Exiguobacterium sibiricum 7-3: one gene and its partners. The protein of the gene in region 2 interacts with the protein of the main gene of each other region in a pairwise test. Links are inferred from orthologs where the notes say so. Each region holds a gene or a part of one and is shown on either strand. Other genes may lie near its edges.

Region 1 (6,368 bases), on a different replicon or contig from region 2:
AATTAAAACGTGAGATTGAACGAATAAAAGGAGGACACCGCCATGATACAACTTTACAACAGCATGACCGGAAAAAAGGAACCGTTTAAACCGCTCGAAGAAGGAAAGGTCAAGATGTATGTTTGTGGACCAACCGTCTATAACTACATCCATATCGGGAATGCCCGTCCGGCCATCGTCTTTGATACGGTCCGCCGCTACTTTACGTACCGGGGCTATGACGTTAAATATGTCTCGAACTTCACGGATGTCGACGATAAAATCATCCGGACAGCGAATGAGCTCGGAGAAGATTACCATGCACTGACGAAACGATTCATCGAAGCCTATCACGCGGATACAGGTGCGTTGAATGTCCAAAAAGCGGATATTCATCCGCTCGTCACGGAAACGATGGACGATATCATCGCTTTCATCGAAGTGCTCGTCGAAAAAGGGAATGCCTATGCGTCAAGCGGAGATGTCTACTTCCGGACACGCAGCTTTAAAGATTACGGTCAGCTAAGTCAACAGTCGATTGATGAACTCCGCTCGGGTGCGCGGATCGAAGTCGGCGAGAAAAAAGAAGATCCGCTCGATTTCGTCCTATGGAAAGCAGCGAAACCGGGTGAACCGGCATGGACGAGTCCATGGGGAGAAGGCCGTCCCGGCTGGCACATCGAGTGCTCAGCGATGGCGAAAAAGTATCTCGGGGATACGATTGATATTCATGCGGGCGGACAAGACCTTAAATTCCCGCACCATGAAAATGAGATTGCTCAATCGGAAGCTTGCAACTCACAGAAGTTTGCGAACTACTGGATGCATAACGGGTTCCTTAACATCGAAAATGAAAAGATGTCAAAATCACTGGGCAACTTCTTAACGGTCCACGAAGCGATTCAAGCCGTCGATCCGATGGTCTTACGTTTCTTCATGCTGTCGGTCCAGTACCGTCATCCGATCAACTACAGTCGTGACCTGATTGATCAGGCAGCAAACGGGTTGGCACGAATCCGTGAATCGGTCGCAAACGTTGAACATCGTTTGACGATGACGGCTAATCTTGGAACAGCAACTGACAAATGGTTGAACCGGATCGAAGAAATCAAACAGCACTTCATCACATCGATGGATGATGATTTCAATACGGCGAACGCTGTGACCGATTTGTTTGATCTGTCGAAGGAAGCGAACCTCTACCTTGGAGAAGACCAGGTCGCAACAGACGTGCTGGAACGATTCTTGGCAGTGTTCCATGAACTGTCGACGGTCCTCGGTGTCACGTTGACGATTGAAAAAGGGTTGCTCGATGAAGAAGTCGAACAGTTGATTCGCGATCGTGACACAGCACGAAAAGAACGGGACTTCGCCCGGGCAGACGCGATCCGTGATCAACTGCGTGACCAAGGCATCCTGCTTGAGGATACAGCGCAAGGGATGCGGTGGAAGCGCGGATGAAGAACTACAAACAATTAAATGCCCTGGCACTCGCTTATATGGGCGATGTTGTCTACGAGATGCACGTCCGGGAACGGTTGCTTGAAAAGGGATATGTCAAACCGGGTGAGTTGCATCAGGCTGCCATCCGCTATGTCCGCGCTCAGGCGCAAGCCTTCGTCGTGACACACTGGTTAAATGAAAATACGTTAACAGAAGAAGAACAAGCCGTCGTCCGGCGTGGGAAGAACGCGAAATCCGGTTCTGTCCCGAAAAGTACGGATGTTCATACGTACCGTTATGCAACGGCGTTTGAAGCATTGCTCGGATATATCTATCTTGCAGAAGGAGGGGATCGTCTTGAAGAACTCATCGGACAAGCGTTCGAATTACTCGAAGCCGAAGCAACGGACGGAAAATAAACCGTTCCAACCGGCGCGTAAACCAAAAGATAAGTCACATGGCGAAAAAACGAGACAGAAGAAAGTTGAAGCAAAACAAGAAGAGACCATCGTGATCGAGCCGCTTGAGGAAGGACAGGATTTCTTATACGGACGGAATCCCGTTCTCGAAGCCTTACGGACAGGGCGTGAGATGAACAAGCTCTTTATCCAGGAAGGGCAGCAGAAAGGACCGCTTGCCGTCATTCATGCGATGGCAAAAGAAGCAGGTGTCCAAACGCAAATCGTTCCGCGCTCGAAATTACACGGTCTGACGGGAAGTGACAATCACCAGGGTGTCGTGGCTGCCGTCGCGGCATACGAGTATGCGGAACTCGACGATATTTTTGCACTGGCAGAAAAGAAGGACGAGACACCGTTGATGATTTTACTCGATGAACTTGAAGACCCGCATAATCTCGGATCGATTCTCCGGACGGCAGATGCCGTCGGTGCCCACGGGATCATCATTCCGAAACGCCGGTCGGTCGGATTGACACAGGTCGTCGCGAAAGCTTCGACCGGTGCAATCGAACATATCCCGGTCGTTCGTGTGACGAACCTGACACGGACGATGGAAGACTTAAAGAAAAAAGGGATCTGGTTCGTTGGAACGGATGCCCGCGAGAGCGACGACTACCGGACGCTCGACGGAACGATGCCGCTTGGAATCGTCATCGGCAGCGAAGGAAAAGGTATGAGCCGGCTCGTCCGCGAAAAATGTGATTTCCTTGTCCATCTCCCGATGGCAGGACATGTCACGTCACTCAACGCATCAGTTGCCGCCTCGTTGTTGTTATATGAGGTCTACCGGACAAGAAAGCCGTATTCGCGATGAAATACGACCGTCTGATCGTTGATGGCTACAATATCATTGGCGCATGGCCGGAGTTTCGGACATTGCGGGAGCAGGATTTTGAATTAGCACGGGAACGATTGGTCGATGCGATGGCCGAGTACCAAGCCGTGACAGGAATCAGTGTGACGATTGTCTTTGATGCCTATCTCCAACCGGGAAGAGAATCCCGGATTAAGAAAAGCGGCATCGAAGTCATTTATACACGGGAAAACGAAACGGCGGATGAATGGATTGAGAAAACGGCGGCGGACTGGTTACAGGATATCCGGGTCAAGCTGACGGTTGCGACAAACGATTTCACCGAACAGTGGGTCATCTTTACACTCGGTGCCCTCCGCGTCTCGGCGCAGGAATTACGCCGGGACTGGAAAGCGGCAGTCGCCGTCATCCGCGGTCAGACGATTACGTCGAAGACCAGTAAAAAACCACGTTCGACAATCGATCTGCCGACTGACGTCATTGAACGCCTCGAAGAAATCCGGCGTCGTAAAAATTCAGATTCATGAAAAAAGGAAAAGCGGGTTCACGATTCAATCGTGGAATCCGCTTTTTTTGACCTTCAGGTGTCGACTCGTCACAAGATCAACAGCGTAAAAAAAGAGGTCATGCCAATTTTCATTGTCGCAGGACAGGAAATTATTGTATAATTAGAAACAATCGATTAGTTTGTTAGAGAAGCTTGGAGGGATGACGGATGAGTTTGGTTTCGTTCGACCAGTTTGAGTGCATGACCGATGAGGCGCTTGTGGAACAAGCGAAGGTGTTTGACAACAGTGATGCGCTCGAATTTCTGATCGAGCGGTATCGCAACTTCGTGCGCGCAAAAGCACGGTCTTACTTCTTAATCGGAGCGGACCGGGAAGATATCATCCAGGAAGGGATGATCGGTCTGTATAAGGCAGTCCGGGATTACCGGACGGATAAGCTGGCTTCCTTCAAAGGATTTGCTGAGCTCTGTATTACCCGACAAATGATTACGGCGATCAAAACTGCGACACGTCAAAAACATATTCCGCTTAATTCATACATTTCGCTCGATAAACCGATTTACGATGATGAATCGGAACGGACGTTACTCGATATCATCACATCGACTGCTCCGTCAGATCCACAAATCTTGATCGTCAACCGGGAAGAGTATGCGGATATTGAAAATAAGATGGATGAAATCCTCAGTGATCTGGAACGAAAGGTGCTGGCACTATATCTCGACGGAAGAACCTATCAGGAAATTTCGGATGATCTCGATCGTCATGTCAAGTCAATCGATAACGCCCTTCAACGTGTGAAGAAAAAGCTGGAACGGTATCTAGAAGCACGAAAACTGACCGTCTGATCGAGAGGTGGATTGACCCCGGTATCCGGGTGTGCTACTGTATAAATAGCGCCTTACTAGCGAGACGCCGCTCATAGGCGTTTTTTTTTACGCTCTTTTTTGGAGAGAGGATTCTCTTCTTGAAGAGAAGGAGTGGCAAAGAAGGAGGTCGTTTGAGATGGCGAAGAAAGTAGGCCTTGCTTGTGATATTTGCGGTGCCCGCGACTACACGACGATGAAAAAAGAGGATGTCAGCATCCGCTTGGAACTGAAGAAGTTCTGTCGCCGCTGTAACGCGCATACGATTCATAAAGAAGCGAAATAAGGCTTCATCTATCCCCATTTACTACATCCTGGAGGGAAAGTACGATGAAATTTTTGCGTGACGTATGGAATGAACTGAAAAAGACGAGCTGGCCGAAACGAAAAGAACTGACGAAGTATACACTGACTGTAATCGGTATGGTCATTTTTATGGGTGTCTTCATCTTCGGTATCGATTCAGGGCTCAGCGCATTCATGAGTTGGTTGATTAAGTAAAAAGAAGAGGTGACGTACCATGGATAAGCAGTGGTTTGTTGTCCAAACGTACTCTGGATTCGAAAATAACGTCAAGGCAAATCTTGAACGTCGGATTGAATCCATGAACATGGACGAGAAAATCTTCCGTGTACTCGTTCCAATCGAAACGGTACAGGAAGAAGTAACAAACAAAAAAGGTGAAACGAAAATCAAAGAACGTGAAATCAAGATCTTCCCGGGGTATGTCCTCGTGGAAATGGTCATGACGGATGATTCTTGGTATGTCGTCCGTAACACACCGAACGTCACGGGATTCCTCGGTTCGGTCGGCGGCGGTTCAAAACCGACACCACTTCTTCCTGAAGAAGCAGAAAACATCCTTGGATCAATGGGACTTGTCGACATGAAGAGTCGTTATGACTTTACAATGGGACAAATCGTACGGATCAAAGAAGGTGTCTTTGCGAACCTGGAAGGTACGATCGAAGAACTTGAAACAGAAACAGAAAAAATGAAGGTTTCTGTCGATATGTTCGGTCGTGAAACGAAAGTAGAGCTTGATTTCTCACAAGTTGAGAAAATAGATTAAGTTTCCTATTGCGAAACTTTTATTTTAATGGTACAATTTTTCCTGTTTGATGTTGTGCTTATTTCGGTAAATTACTCGTCGAATAGAATGAGTGGGAGGACGCGCAACGTCCAATTAAACCACATTAAAGAATTAAGGAGGTGTGTCTCGTGGCGAAGAAGGTTATGAAACTAGTTAAACTTCAAATTCCTGCGGGCAAAGCAAACCCAGCTCCACCAGTTGGACCGGCACTCGGTCAAGCAGGTGTGAACATCATGGGCTTCTGTAAAGAGTTCAACGCTCGTACACAAGACCAAGCCGGCTTGATTATTCCTGTAGTCATCACGGTTTTTGAAGATCGTTCATTTACGTTTATTACTAAAACTCCACCAGCAGCAGTTCTCTTGAAGAAAGCAGCTGGAATCGAGAGCGGTTCAGGCGAGCCTAACCGTAAGAAAGTAGCGACTGTCAAACGTGACAAAGTTCGCGAAATCGCTGAAACGAAAATGCCAGACCTCAACGCAGCATCTGTTGAAACAGCGATGTTGATGGTTGAAGGTACTGCACGTTCTATGGGTATCGTAATCGAAGACTGAGTCTTTTGATTGCAATGAACAACGATGAGGGTCGCAGGCGGATAGTTACTTGAAGCCTTGCTACCCTTTCATTATGTGGGAGGATTTTCCGCACAACCACAAAGGAGGAACCTAAAATGGGTAAGAAGTATAAAGAAGCTGCTAAACTTATCGATCGTACGGTTTCATACGAACTCGCTGAAGCTGTAGATCTTACTAAAAAGTCTGCAACTGCGAAATTCGATGAAACAATCGAACTTGCTGTTCGCCTCGGAGTCGATCCGAAGAAAGCAGATCAACAAATCCGTGGAGCAGTCGTATTGCCACACGGTACTGGTAAAACACAAAAAGTTCTCGTCTTTGCTAAAGGTGAGAAATTAAAAGAAGCGGAAGCTGCTGGAGCAGACTTCGCTGGTGATTCTGAGTACATCACTAAAATCCAACAAGGATGGTTCGACTTCGATGTTATCGTTGCGACACCTGACATGATGGGTGAAGTTGGTAAACTCGGCCGTGTTCTCGGACCTAAAGGCCTCATGCCTAACCCGAAAACAGGAACAGTTACATTTGACGTCACGAAAGCAATCAACGATATCAAAGCTGGTAAAGTTGAGTACCGTGTCGACAAATCTGGTAACATCCACGTTCCAGTCGGTAAAAAATCATTTGA
Region 2 (6,502 bases):
AGTCGATTACGATTGAATTCTTCATGGAAAAAAATCCCTTCATTCCCGAAGAAGAGGAATATTGAAGAGCACGAGATGGAAGATAGCACAATAAATTCGGCTCAAACCGGATTCATCTTTATTGTAGGATGAAATCTTGTAGACTGTACGCGACTCCTACAGGAAAAGCGCAGGTTCACCGCGCGTCAGAAACAAACGAGACCCGGATACTTGTCCGTTTCAGGACAAAGAAGCCGCGGCTCGTGTTTCGCCTGAGGAAAGCAAGTACAGGAACAAGATTTATTCGAGAGCGTCACGTATCGGAGCTTGCAATTGGTGTGTCATCTGAACGAGTTTGCGTCGCGAGAAGAAGCGTGTCATAAAGACATACACTGCATTGCTGCGACCGGGGATGACAAGTGTTTTTCCTTTCATGTATCCCGTGAAGGAAAGTTGAGCAGTTGTTTTGGCATCCATGATTCCTGGTCGTTTAAATAACCCGGACGTTGCAAGATCGGCCGTTTTGGCGAAATCAGTATGCGTCGCTCCCGGACAAACGGCTGTCACCTGAATGTTGTAAGGTGCGAGCTCATCTGCCAAGGCTTCCGAAAAACTAAGCACGTAAGCTTTTGTCGCATAGTAGACGCTCATGAAAGGACCGCCATGGAAAGAGGAGGTCGAAGCAATCTGAATGATTCGTCCGCCGCCCTGCATTTTCATCCGACGGGCAAAAGCTTTCGTTAAATGCGTCAATGCCCGGATGTTGACGTCAATCATGTTCAATTCGCGTGATAAATCCGTTTCGATAAATTCACCATAAAGACCAAAACCGGCGTTATTGATCAAAACATCAACGGGAGTGTGTTCTGTCGCACGTAACAGGGCTTTGATTTGAAGGGATTGCCCGATATCATACGGAAGCACGACGGCAGAGCCGCCCCGTTGTTCGACAAAGTGTTTCGTTTCGAAAAGTTGTTCGACATTTCGGCCGACCAGTAACAGATGATGTCCTTGATCAGCATGCAGATAGGCAAGTTCACGCCCGATTCCGGCAGAAGCCCCGGTGATTAATACGTTCATGATATGTCCTCCTTGTATAATAGGGTAGAAAAAAAGCGATCGAGCCGATGCTCAACCGCTTGGTTCGTTAAATTATAGGTATGAACCCGCGCCGACAAGGCGTGAACCCCAGTAACCTGATTTGAAGCTTGAGTACTTGACGCCACCCGTTTCTGAGTTGACCATGCTTGATTTGCTTGTCGCCATACCGACGTGTTGAATGCCGCTACCGTGTGAGAAGAAAACAAGATCTCCAGGTTGAACGTTTGAGACACTTACTTTTCTAGAAGAAGAATATTGTGAAGAAGACGTACGTGGCAATGTTTTGCCTGCTGCTTTTTTGTAGACGTAGCTTGTGAAACCAGAGCAGTCAAATCCACGAGTTGTCGTTCCGCCCCATACATAAGGAGTTCCTTTATGTTTAGCTGCTTCGCTTAGAAGGCGTGTACGTGTTGAAGATGAAGTTGTTGATTTTTTAGCCGTTGAAGTAGAAGACTTGTATGTTTTCGTATACTGTGTAGATACATAACGTGTTTTGCCACCGTACGAAATTTTAGTCCAGCTGCCTGATTTACCTTTGTATGTAAATGTTTGGCCTGCGTTTACTTTACCGACGATGCTTGCTTTAGTAGAAGGAGCCGTACGAACACGTAATCCGCTATCTGTGATCTTGACTTTCGTTACTGTAGAAGCTGCCTCAACCTTATCTGTTCCCACTGATGCAAATCCTGAAACCACTAATGCTGCTGTCGCGACCGATGCTAGAAAACGTTTCATATGTGAAATCCTCCATGTCATTTTAAAGTAGTTTTGAAAACCGAGTTATATGATGTATCTCATTAAGTGTTTGTTTAAGCAGTGCACCTTACAACTGTGTAAGTTTTTCTCTGCACGATTATCTTAGCATGCGGATACATGAAAACGTTTTTTCAGTTCCGCTACAAAACATGACGTTTTTGTAACATAACTGCAATAATATACTCGAATATTACAAAGAAGAAATTCCCATTTCTTAAATCACGACGAAATGGATGAAATGTGATACCTTTAATTCACGAAGAATATACACCAAGATCCTTTGCACCATGAATTTGCACCATGAAGATGAAATCCTTTGCTCCTGAATTTATACGAAGAATAGGTGAATGCACATGCCAACTGAGAAAACTGACAAACCAGAACGTTCCTATACACTTGCTCAATTAAGCAACCTGACATTAAAAGATTTATATGAAATCGCAAAAACAAAAAACGTACCACAGTACCGTGAGGCTCGTAAGCGCGAATTGATGTTCAAAATTCTTAAAGCGCAAGCAGAATCCACCGGTCTTTATTTCCTCGAGGGGGTACTCGAAGTTATTCCCGGAAACCCACAGATGCAAAATGATGGCGGCTTCGGCTTCCTTCGTCCTATCAACTATTCGCAATCCTCTGAAGATATCTATATCGCCGCTTCACAAATCCGCCGCTTTAATCTCCGTAACGGAGACGTCGTGACTGGAAAGGTCCGACCGCCAAAAGAGAATGAACGGTTCCAAGGTCTTTTAAGTGTGGAAGCCGTCAATGGAGAAGCGCCGGACACGGCACGGAATCGTCTGTTCTTCCCGGCATTGACGCCGATTTATCCGGATCGCCTGATGCGACTTGAAACAGAACCGCGTCATTTGTCGGTCCGGGTGATGGATATGATTGCGCCGGTCGGGTTTGGCCAACGCGGTTTGATCGTCGCACCGCCTAAAGCCGGTAAGACTTCTCTATTAAAAGAAATCGCGAATTCGATTCAAGTGAATCACCCCGATGTCGAATTGATCATTCTATTGATTGATGAGCGCCCGGAGGAAGTGACGGACATCGAGCGGTCTGTTCCGGGAGCGGATGTCGTCAGTTCGACGTTTGACGAAACACCGGACAACCACGTCCGGATTTCGGAGCTTGTCCTTGAGCGGGCGATGCGTCTCGTCGAACATAAAAAAGATGTCGTTATCTTGATGGATTCGATTACACGTTTGACACGTGCTTACAACTTAACGGTTCCGCAAAGCGGACGAACGTTGTCCGGAGGGATCGATCCGGCCGCTTTCCATAAACCAAAACGCTTTTTCGGAGCCGCCCGGAACATCGAACACGGTGGCAGCCTGACGATTCTCGCGACAGCCCTCGTCGAGACCGGTTCCCGGATGGATGATGTCATCTATGAAGAGTTTAAAGGAACCGGCAACATGGAACTGCATCTGGACCGCAAGTTATCCGAGCGCCGGATCTTCCCGGCCATCGACATCCGGAAATCAGGAACACGGAAAGAAGAGTTGTTGTTACCGAAAGATCAACTCGACGCCCTGTGGACGATCCGCCGGACGATGAACGAGTCAAATGAGTTTGTCGACAGCTTCTTACGCAAGATTCGGGACACGAAAAATAACGAAGAATTTTTTGTTGAACTGAATAAAGAAAAGAAGAAACCCGTCCGGCGCGCGCCTGTTAAACCGCGTGTGACGAAAACCGACACAACGACTTGAAAATAGGTATTGCGGGTCGTGAAAAAATCGTTTAGTATAGGAAGGTAACTTACTCTGGCTCAGCAAATGAACCAGGGCGGAAGGAGAGAAAACAACCATGAAACAAGGAATTCACCCAAACTACAACAAAGTTGTATTTATGGACTCAACTACTGAGTACAAATTCTTGACTGGTTCTACACGTTCTTCGAACGAGACAATCACTTGGGAAGATGGAAACGAGTACCCACTCATCCGTGTGGATGTGTCTTCGGACTCGCACCCATTCTACACTGGTCGTCAAAAGTTCAACGCTGCAGACGGTCGTGTCGATCGCTTCAACAAAAAATACGGCCGCAAGTAATTGCGACTTCAGTATTAAAAAACAGCCTGTCTCCATCACTGGAGCAGGCTGTTTTTGTATAGACAGAACTTAGTACGGTACGCCAGATACGTTCTTAAGACGAAAGAGAGTCCGATTCCACCGGCAGCACCAATCAGATACGGGAGTGTATCCGGATTATTTGCAAAATGTTCCATGAGCAGACTGAAGGAAAAATGACGACCCAGGAAATAACCTGCCCCTAAAAAGATGCTGATCCAAATTAAAGCACCGGTATAAGCATAAGTAACGAAAATCCGGAACGGCATTTTCGAGACACCGGCAAAAAAAGCAGAGAGTTGACGGAGTCCGGGTATGTAATAACCGATAATGAGGACGGTTTTTCCGTAACGTAAAAATCCGGCTTCCGCTTTGAAAATATGTTTTTCAGAAATCCGTAACTTCGGAGCGATTCGATGCAATAATGGCATTCCGAGCTTTAGACCGAGGACATAGCTGATTGTCATACCGATACAGCTGCCGGCATAGGCAGCAAGGATCGTTCCGGCAAGCGGTAAATCACCATGGTGCATCCAGAATCCTGACATGACGAGTAATGTCTCGTCCGGAACAGGAAGACCAACGATTCCGCCGGCCAGCAGAACGGCGAGTCCGAACGCTCCATATTGGTGGAGGACTTCATGTAATATATGATGAATCGGAGTCACCTTCCTTCAAAGAAACTTCTCTTTCAGTGTACAGGAAATACATACCAGTTGAAATGAGAAGATGAAGAAAATGGGGAATTTGGCACGGGTTTTTGATTTTTAGAAGTCAATCCTTTTTCTCAATTTAGATTCGGGCTATACTCGTTAAAGTGACTAATTTAGAGGACGGTGTTTACGATGATGCATGTGATCAATCAATATGGTTGGATTGAAGTGATTTGTGGAAGCATGTTTTCCGGCAAATCAGAAGAACTGATCCGTCGTGTCAGACGGGCACAGTATGGAAAGTTACCGGTTCAGGTGTTCAAGCCGGCAATCGATGATCGGTACCACGAGGAGCATGTCGTGTCGCACGTCGGCAATTCCGTCATCGCGATTCCGATGGCGACGAGTCGTGATGTCTATGCAGCAGTGGCGGAAGAAACACAAATCGTCGCCATTGACGAAGTTCAATTCTTTGACGACGAAATCGTCGCGGTCATCGAAGCACTGGCTCAAGATGGCAAACGCGTCATTTGTGCAGGACTCGATCAAGACTTTCGGGCGGAGCCATTCGGCAAGATGCCCGAATTGTTGGCACGTGCAGAATTCGTGACGAAATTACAGGCGATTTGTCTGTCGTGCGGAGATCCGGCATCGCGGACACAACGATTGATTGACGGGAAACCCGCAAACTACAATGATCCAATCATTTTGGTCGGGGCGTCTGAATCCTATGAACCACGTTGCCGCCATTGTCATCAAGTACCGGGCAAACCGAAACCGTTACAGGAATGGAAAAAACAACAGCAGAATTGAGCATATCCGATTTGAAAAAGCGAACGATTCCTGGCAGTGAGGCCAAAGAATCGTTCGCTTTTTTTTATATCAACCGGTCCGTGTCAACTGGCTGAACTGCTCGACGAATCGTAAGGTTTCCCGAACAATTGTCTTTTGATCATAATCGAGTGTCGCAACATGGTACGAGTCAAGCAGACAATAACTGCGTTTATCCGCTGCACCAATCGTCCGGTACAAATAATCCGAACAGGTTGGCGGGACGACGTGATCCTCGGCAGAATATAAAATAAGTGTCGGAATTTGAATCGTTGCTAAGTGTGGTCGCGTCTCATCGATGAGTCGCAACAGTTCTGAAGCGCAGACGGCGGGGACAAGATCATAGATGATTTCAAAAGCCGATTGTTTGATATCAGGGACACTTTCCGGAAGATAGACCGGACAATCGGTGAACGACAAGGCTTCGTAAGCAGGGACAGCCAAGGCGGCGTTGATGGTGATGATTCCTGCGACCGGGAGACCTTCAGCGGCGAGCGACAGGGCAAGTGTCGCGCCCATCGATTGTCCGACGATGAAGATTGATTCACACCGTGCGGCCAATTGTTCGAAGCCGTCACGTAAGCTCTGTTTCCAGTCGTCTGCCATCGTCGTTTCGAATTCCCGTACATCCGTCCCGTGACCGTGCAGGCGAGGCGCATAGACGGAGAAGCCATGTTCTGCGAACTGTTCTCCTACAGCCCGAACACTTTGCGGTGTTGCGTTAAAACCATGACAGAGCAAAATGCCGACGGATCCGCGTCCTAAGGAAAAGGCTTCTGCACCCGGTATAACAGGATAAACCATACTCATCATCTCGTCCTCCATTTCAAAAATAAAAACCCGTTTGGCTTTGGACGCAAACGAGTTTCTCGTGTGTATCATCCAAAGCAGCCGCTTTGCTGGTCGGAGCACCTTGCACAGTAGCAGGTTGCCGTGGAGTCCTAGAGCCAGGTCTCTCGTCCACTCTTGATATATCGTATAGGAATTGTCGGATTAATCATTGAGAAGATAATAGCATTGACGGAAATGAATTGTCAAACTCTCTTTAATGGCATCAAAATTTATGCAAGGATCCGGTTTGTCCCGGTACAACAATCGATATG
Region 3 (6,264 bases), 1.9 Mb from region 2 along the record:
AACACAGAATACGTCGACATCGACCAAGATTTCAGTACAAGAATCATTGAACAGACCGCTACCAGCCAGAGGGATTCTTTTAAGGCGATGAGCCCGATCATAAAAAATAAAGGCAACAGCGGCATCAGTAGACGATGAGATAAGCTTTCAGATTTTCCAATGTCTTAGGTCCAAACCCTTTCACATCGCCAAGATTCTCATACGCTGCAAAGCCACCTTTTTCTTCCCGGTATTGTAAAATCGCACTGGCCTTCGCAGGACCAATCCCTGGCACTTCCAATAGTTGTTCTTCAGTCGCTGCATTTAAATCAAGTAATCCTTTTGGCACTTCCGCTTGTTCAGACTTTTCCGGTACTACCTTCTTTGATGCCTTGGTCTTTTTCTTAGTCGGAACAATCACTTCCTGACCATCGATTAAACGTGCTGCCAGATTGAGTTGTTTGATGTCTGCTTCTGCAGTCACTTCTGCACGTTTAATGGCATCTTGAACGCGATCACCGAGTCGAAAACTGTATGGACCGGGTCGTTTGACCGCCCCTTTGATATCAACCATGATTTTTTTCTGGACCAGTGTCTGATCCGCCGAATGGTCTTCTGCCCGTGCTTCCTGTTCTCGTTCAACGATTGCTGGTTTTTCAACCAATGCCTCGTTCGAACATGAAGGCAGCGGAACAAATAAGACAACGAGCAGTAGGAGAACAACCGCGATCGTTGCTACTTGCTGTAAGCGTGGAATCGTCATCCATATCCCTCCTGTCTCTTCGACTGTATCAATCTTTCCGCCGCTTCTGAACAGGACTAACCTCCATTATCCAATGATGCTCCTCTCCCTACGCTCGTTTTTATTCTCCTTGATCAAACCATCTGCCTTTCTAACCCAAAACAACATAAAAAAAACCATCAACAGGATATCCGTTGATGGTTCGATAGTTTATACTTTTTCAGCAACGAAGAAAATACGTTCTGCTGTTTCAGTCGGTGCATCGGATGTGAAATCACCTGTTACGGCACACACACGGAAACCTGCTTCGCGTAACCAGGTAATGTATTGTTCCGGCGGATACGTCCGTTGATGATGTGTCTCATCGACACGATCGTACCGTCCGTCCTCCCCTTCAATAAAGAAGGTCAATTCATGGACGACCGATAACGGGTCTTCACCAGGATCCGCGAACCAGATATACGAACTTTGCTCGGCATGGGTCGCATACGTTTTCCCGTTAAATAACGTCTCCATCTTATAAGGGGAATGAACATCAAACAACAACTTTCCGCCGTCCGTCAACAGACGTGCTGCACTATCGAATGTCTGTTTGACGTCCGATTCCGTCTGCAAATAATTCAAGGAGTCACATAAAATCGTAATCGCATCCACCGAATCCGGCAATTCAAGTTCCCGCATGTCCTGTACCCAAAAATCAACGTGTCGATTTGTCTCCATTGCTTTTTCCTGAGCAATTTCAAGCATCTCTTCCGATAAATCGACGCCGGTGACCTCATAATGGTCGGCCAGTAACAAAGTTGCCGTTCCGGTACCGCAACCGATATCCGCGATTCTTTTACCGGGCTCTACCTGTTCGAGTACCCATGCAACCCATTCAGGATACGGTACGTCTTGCATCAGTTCGTCATAGACATACGCAAACTGTTCGTACGCCATTAGTCGATCTCGACTTCTACTTTAGGAGCGTCTGCCCATAGTTTCTCAAGGTTGTAATAATCACGGTCGTCACGGTGGAAGACATGTACGACGACGTTCTCAAGATCCGCGAGGACCCAACGTGCCGCATCCATTCCTTCTAGCCGTTTGATCGGTAATTCGTTTTTGTGTGCCACTTCTTTCACTTCACGTGCGATGGCTTGAACTTGTTTTTCTGAGTTCCCTTCACAAATCACGAAGTAATCCGCGATCGGTGAAATACTCGACATGTCGAGTACGACGATGTCCTCAGCACGCTTATCATCAATTGCATTTACGATTAATTTTAATTCTTGTTCGACTGTCATAGGACGGTCCCCTTTCGTTTTTCCGGCACGAACGCATTATACGTCTCGATCGTCAGCGGAAAAATCACTGTTTGTTTTTTGCATAAAAATGAAATCGTCTGGACAAGTGTCGCAATGACGGCTTGCGTCAAATCTTCCTGCGCAATCTGCCGAAGCTGTTCGACACCCGGATACTGACGATTCGGTTCAATCGCATCTGCGACAAAAATGATTTGATCGAGCAACGGCATATCCGGAGCACCCGTCGTATGATTGGCGATCGCTTGATAAATATCAGCGTCCTCAACGCTGAGCTCTCGCTTAACGAGTTCTGCCCCGACTGGTGCATGCAACAATTCTTCATCATAGTTGAGTAATTCATCCAGTCCAAGTTCTACTGCTACTGTCTGCATCTCGGACACATTCCGATATTTCGCATAATCGTGTAACATGGCTGCTAAAGCAGCTTTTTCTTCTTGAACCCCATATTGTCGAGCTAGTTGAATTGCCGTCTCGACGACGCCAAGCGTATGGATGTAGCGTTTTTCGGGCAATGTTTCCTTAATGATTCGTTTCGCTTCTTCAAGTCGCATAGAGTTTCCACTCCTCGATTAGTTGTCGGACCGGTTCCGGCACGAGATAACGAATACTGCGCCCTCTCGCTACCCGTTGTCGGATGTCGGTCGAAGAAACTTCAAGCAATGGCATATCGACTGCCGTGACACGCGCACCTTCCGGAATCAGGTAACGACTGCCTGGACGCGCGACTGCCCCAAACTCAATTTCCTTGTACAATTCTTCCGACCGGTGCCATGTTCCTAAACTGACTAATGAGTCCGCACCGATCAGAAAAAAGAACGCATGTCCGGGATAACGCATCTTCAGTTCACGGATCGTATCAAACGTGTACGATTTCGTTTCCCGTTCAAACTCGATCTCGGAGACTGAGAAATCCTTGTTGTCCCGGACTGCTTCTCGGACAAGTTGCAACCGTTTCGCCGCACTCGTCACCGTCGATTGTTTATGCGGCGGAAGTTTTGCCGGTAAAAACCAGACCGCATCCAGTTGAAGTTGCTCTTTCGCTTGTTCGGCAATCAGCAGATGACCGATATGGGGCGGATCGAATGTCCCGCCCATCAAACCGATCTTCATCGTGGTAATTGAAGTGTCTTATTCTCTTTCGATTCCTTGTAGAGAACGATGACTTTTCCGATGACTTGAACGAGTTCTGCATTCGTTCCGTCAACGAGCTCAACCGCGACATCTTTCGGAGCGTCAGCACAGTTTTGCAGAACTTGAACTTTCAAGAGTTCACGTTTTTCAAGTGCATCCATCAAATCTGCACACATCGCTTCACCAACACCGTTTTTTCCGACTTGGAAAATCGGGCTTAAGTCGTGAGCCGTTGCGCGTAAATACCGTTTTTGTTTACCTGTTAACATATTATGATTCCTCCAATTGCTTTCTAATCACCTGCTCGCCGAGCGCGAGATCAGGCGGATGACCGGTGAAGCGTTCAAACGCTTCAGCCGCTTGTAGTACAAACATCAAAACACCATCTAGTGTATCAAGCCCGTTTGCGGTCGCTTCCCGCAAAAAACGGGTCGGGGTCGGTCGATAAATAATATCACAAATTAAAGCTCTCGTCGCTGTCAATTCGATTGGCGTCTGATCAATTGCGGGAGCCATCCCGACAGAAGTCGTATTGATGATGACATCATACGGCAGCAAATCCAGTGTGTTCGACCAAGGGACAGCAGATTGTCCGAATTCAGCAGCCACCTGTTCAGCCGTCTGATTCGTCCGGTTCATGACTGTAACATGACCGGGAAGCATCGGAATGATACCACGTGCCGCGCCGCCTGCCCCAATCACTAAACTGTTCTTCGCATTCGTTCGCGTCGCAAGGGCGCGGGCAAATCCGGTTCCGTCCGTATTGGTACCGACCAGTTCCTCCCCGTCCCAATAGACAGTATTGACGGCACCAGCGCGTGCTGCCGCCGGCTCCAGACGATCAAGAAACGGAATGATGGCCGACTTATGGGGAATCGTCACATTGATTCCATCAAACTGCCGTTTTCTTACCTTCTGAACGAACGCTTCCAGCTCGTTCACTTCGACATCTACCGTGGTATAACAACCGAAAAGCCCAGCCGCCTTCAGCCATGTTTCGTGCAACATGGGTGAAAGCGAATGGGCAATCGGATGACCGATGACAGCAAATTGCATCAGACAAGCGCCTCACGTAATGAGACAGCAACACCTTTTGGTGCGTAGGCAGCAACTCGTCCGCCTTTTCCGTGAACTGCAACCCAACCGAGTCCACTGAAAACGATATCCGTTTTCATGTTATCGCGTAGACTGAACTCGTGTCGAACGAGCGGCGGAAGCATCTCAAGCGTCTTCTCATTCGGCGGTGATAACAATTCTCCGTTATGATTCGCATACAGATCGTCTGCTTTATCGAGCTTCGTCCGGTGTACTTTCAAATCATTCGACATATAGATGACGAACGATCGTTTGTTGCCTTCCATGTAGTCAAGACGTGCCAGACCACCGAAGAACAACGTTTGTTGCGGATGGATTTGGAAAACTTGCGGCTTGATTTCTTTTTTCGGTGTAATCAGCTTCAAATCCCGTGCATCCACGTAGTGTGCCATTTGATGATGATTGATGATTCCCGGTGTGTCGTACAGGTTACAGTTGTCGTCAAGCGGGATATCGATCAAATCAAGCGTTGTTCCCGGGAAGTGACTGACTGTGATGACCGCCTCTTCTTCTTCTCCGAAACGCTTGATGACCTGATTGATCAATGTCGATTTTCCGACATTCGTACAGCCGACGACATACACGTCGCGTCCTTTACGGTAGTAATCAATCTTTTCTGCCAGTTCATCCACACCGTGTCCTTTTTTCGCACTGATCAGATGCACATCGACCGGGCGTAACCCCAACTCTTTTGATGTTTGACGCATCCAGTTCATCAGACGGTTCGGATTGAGTGATTTCGGTAGCAAGTCGGCTTTATTTCCGACGAGCAAAACATCATTTTTTCCGACAAACCGGTGTAATCCCGGTAACCAACTTCCATTAAAATCAAAGATATCAACGATTTTAACGACTAATGCATCTTTTTGACCGATTCCATCTAAGATTTTGACAAAATCATCGTCCGTTAATGCGACGTCTTGAATTTGGTTGTAATGCTTCAGTTTAAAACAACGTTGGCAAATGACCATTTCCCGGTCAAGTGCAGATTTAGGCGCATAACCAGGTGCTTTTGGATCCTCTGTCTGGATCGCGACACCACAGCCTGCGCAATTGATTTCTTCCATGTGTGTGTTGAGCCGCATCGGGACTTTCCCTTCTCTATTCAACGTAGCGCCCTGCACGCCACTCCAAGAGCGTAACTTCCGACCTTTCGCCGTACATGTTGCGACTGCTGCCTATCCTTTCATCTACCGGTATGACAGGGTCATTGCTGCTTATCTTGACGGAGTGTTTCAATCGGATGTTTTAACGCTGCCGGATCTTCTTTGACACGTTGCGTCAATTTGTAGATTCCTTTACGTTTCATCCGACGGAAAATCAATCGTTCCATCAAGCGATTAAATTTTGTGACGACACCGTCTGTCTTGACGACGGGTTGAACGTGGATTACTTCGATACCTACTGAATTTGCGCCTAACACATCCGTAAACAGTTGATCTCCAAGGAAAACAACTTCCTTCGCGTGATAACCAAATTCCGTCAACGCGCGTTTGAAACCAATCGGTAAAGGTTTACGGGCCGGTGCAATATAATGTAAGCCAAGTGGATCCGCAAATTTCTTGACTCGATCGCCGTTGTTATTCGAGACGATGATGACGTCAAATCCGTATTGGTTATTCACCATATCGAGCCATGACACCAATTCGTCTGGAGCATCGGCAATATTCCAAGCCACAAGTGTATTATCAAGATCCGTCAAAATTGCTTTGACACCGTTTCGTTTTAACATCTCTAAGTCGATATCATAAATCGACGCCACAAAATGTTTTGGATAAAGTCGTTTAAACAAGAATAAAACCTCCAGATAATGGTCTAGCTCTATAGTTAAGTTTAAGAAACAGTTATGTTCTTATCGTTCGATTATAGCACAATCCATTTGATAGAGCGACGACCAAAAGAAAACGAAAGAGCACAGGTCTCTTCCGTTTCGTAATTTCTGTTCAATAATAGCGGATCCATAAATAAAGTTGCGAAATAATCAGCGTTACGATGGTGATCGGGGCCCCG

What was found.
Region 1: the proteins of rho (region 2) and nusG interact in binary tests that used the Escherichia coli proteins (3 or more experiments, as listed by UniProt). The link is inferred for Exiguobacterium sibiricum 7-3 from one-to-one orthologs.
Region 3: the proteins of rho (region 2) and yhbY interact in binary tests that used the Escherichia coli proteins (3 or more experiments, as listed by UniProt). The link is inferred for Exiguobacterium sibiricum 7-3 from one-to-one orthologs.

Annotation. Positions count from the first base shown.
Region 1 is NZ_JHZS01000004.1:10,858-17,225, forward strand. What follows is about bases 3,523-6,368. They hold nusG (transcription termination/antitermination protein NusG), read left to right. Parts: upstream 3,523-4,592; coding sequence 4,593-5,144; downstream 5,145-6,368. Other genes in these bases: sigH (RNA polymerase sporulation sigma factor SigH), read left to right, coding at 3,523-4,054; rpmG (50S ribosomal protein L33), read left to right, coding at 4,212-4,358; secE (preprotein translocase subunit SecE), read left to right, coding at 4,403-4,573; rplK (50S ribosomal protein L11), read left to right, coding at 5,294-5,719; rplA (50S ribosomal protein L1), read left to right, coding at 5,836-6,368. Also shown: cysE (serine O-acetyltransferase), read left to right, coding at 1-89; cysS (cysteine--tRNA ligase), read left to right, coding at 43-1,440; P402_RS0100060 (Mini-ribonuclease 3), read left to right, coding at 1,437-1,841; 23S rRNA (guanosine(2251)-2'-O)-methyltransferase RlmB, read left to right, coding at 1,933-2,697; P402_RS0100070 (NYN domain-containing protein), read left to right, coding at 2,694-3,224; more of sigH, read left to right, coding at 3,413-3,522. UniProt on the Escherichia coli protein: Part of the processive rRNA transcription and antitermination complex (rrnTAC). The complex forms an RNA-chaperone ring around the RNA exit tunnel of RNA polymerase (RNAP).
Region 2 is NZ_KK211190.1:327,777-334,278, forward strand. The notes cover bases 1,392-4,371. They hold rho (transcription termination factor Rho), read left to right. Parts: upstream 1,392-2,189; coding sequence 2,190-3,554; downstream 3,555-4,371. Other genes in these bases: P402_RS16810 (C40 family peptidase), read right to left, coding at 1,392-1,815; P402_RS0102745 (type B 50S ribosomal protein L31), read left to right, coding at 3,652-3,897; P402_RS0102750 (DedA family protein), read right to left, coding at 3,933-4,371. Also shown: P402_RS0102735 (SDR family NAD(P)-dependent oxidoreductase), read right to left, coding at 280-1,059; more of P402_RS16810, read right to left, coding at 1,132-1,391; more of P402_RS0102750, read right to left, coding at 4,372-4,583; P402_RS0102755 (thymidine kinase), read left to right, coding at 4,761-5,381; P402_RS0102760 (alpha/beta hydrolase), read right to left, coding at 5,451-6,209. UniProt on the Escherichia coli protein: Facilitates transcription termination by a mechanism that involves Rho binding to the nascent RNA, activation of Rho's RNA-dependent ATPase activity, and release of the mRNA from the DNA template.
Region 3 is NZ_KK211190.1:2,238,912-2,245,175, forward strand. What follows is about bases 1,782-4,523. They hold yhbY (ribosome assembly RNA-binding protein YhbY), read right to left. Parts: upstream 3,429-4,523; coding sequence 3,135-3,428; downstream 1,782-3,134. Other genes in these bases: rsfS (ribosome silencing factor), read right to left, coding at 1,782-2,007; yqeK (bis(5'-nucleosyl)-tetraphosphatase (symmetrical) YqeK), read right to left, coding at 2,004-2,579; nadD (nicotinate-nucleotide adenylyltransferase), read right to left, coding at 2,569-3,138; aroE (shikimate dehydrogenase), read right to left, coding at 3,430-4,215; yqeH (ribosome biogenesis GTPase YqeH), read right to left, coding at 4,215-4,523. In the rest of the region: P402_RS0112630 (DNA internalization-related competence protein ComEC/Rec2), read right to left, coding at 1-101; P402_RS0112635 (helix-hairpin-helix domain-containing protein), read right to left, coding at 125-742; P402_RS0112640 (class I SAM-dependent DNA methyltransferase), read right to left, coding at 932-1,660; more of rsfS, read right to left, coding at 1,660-1,781; more of yqeH, read right to left, coding at 4,524-5,321; P402_RS0112675 (YqeG family HAD IIIA-type phosphatase), read right to left, coding at 5,462-6,046; P402_RS0112680 (ArsB/NhaD family transporter), read right to left, coding at 6,198-6,264.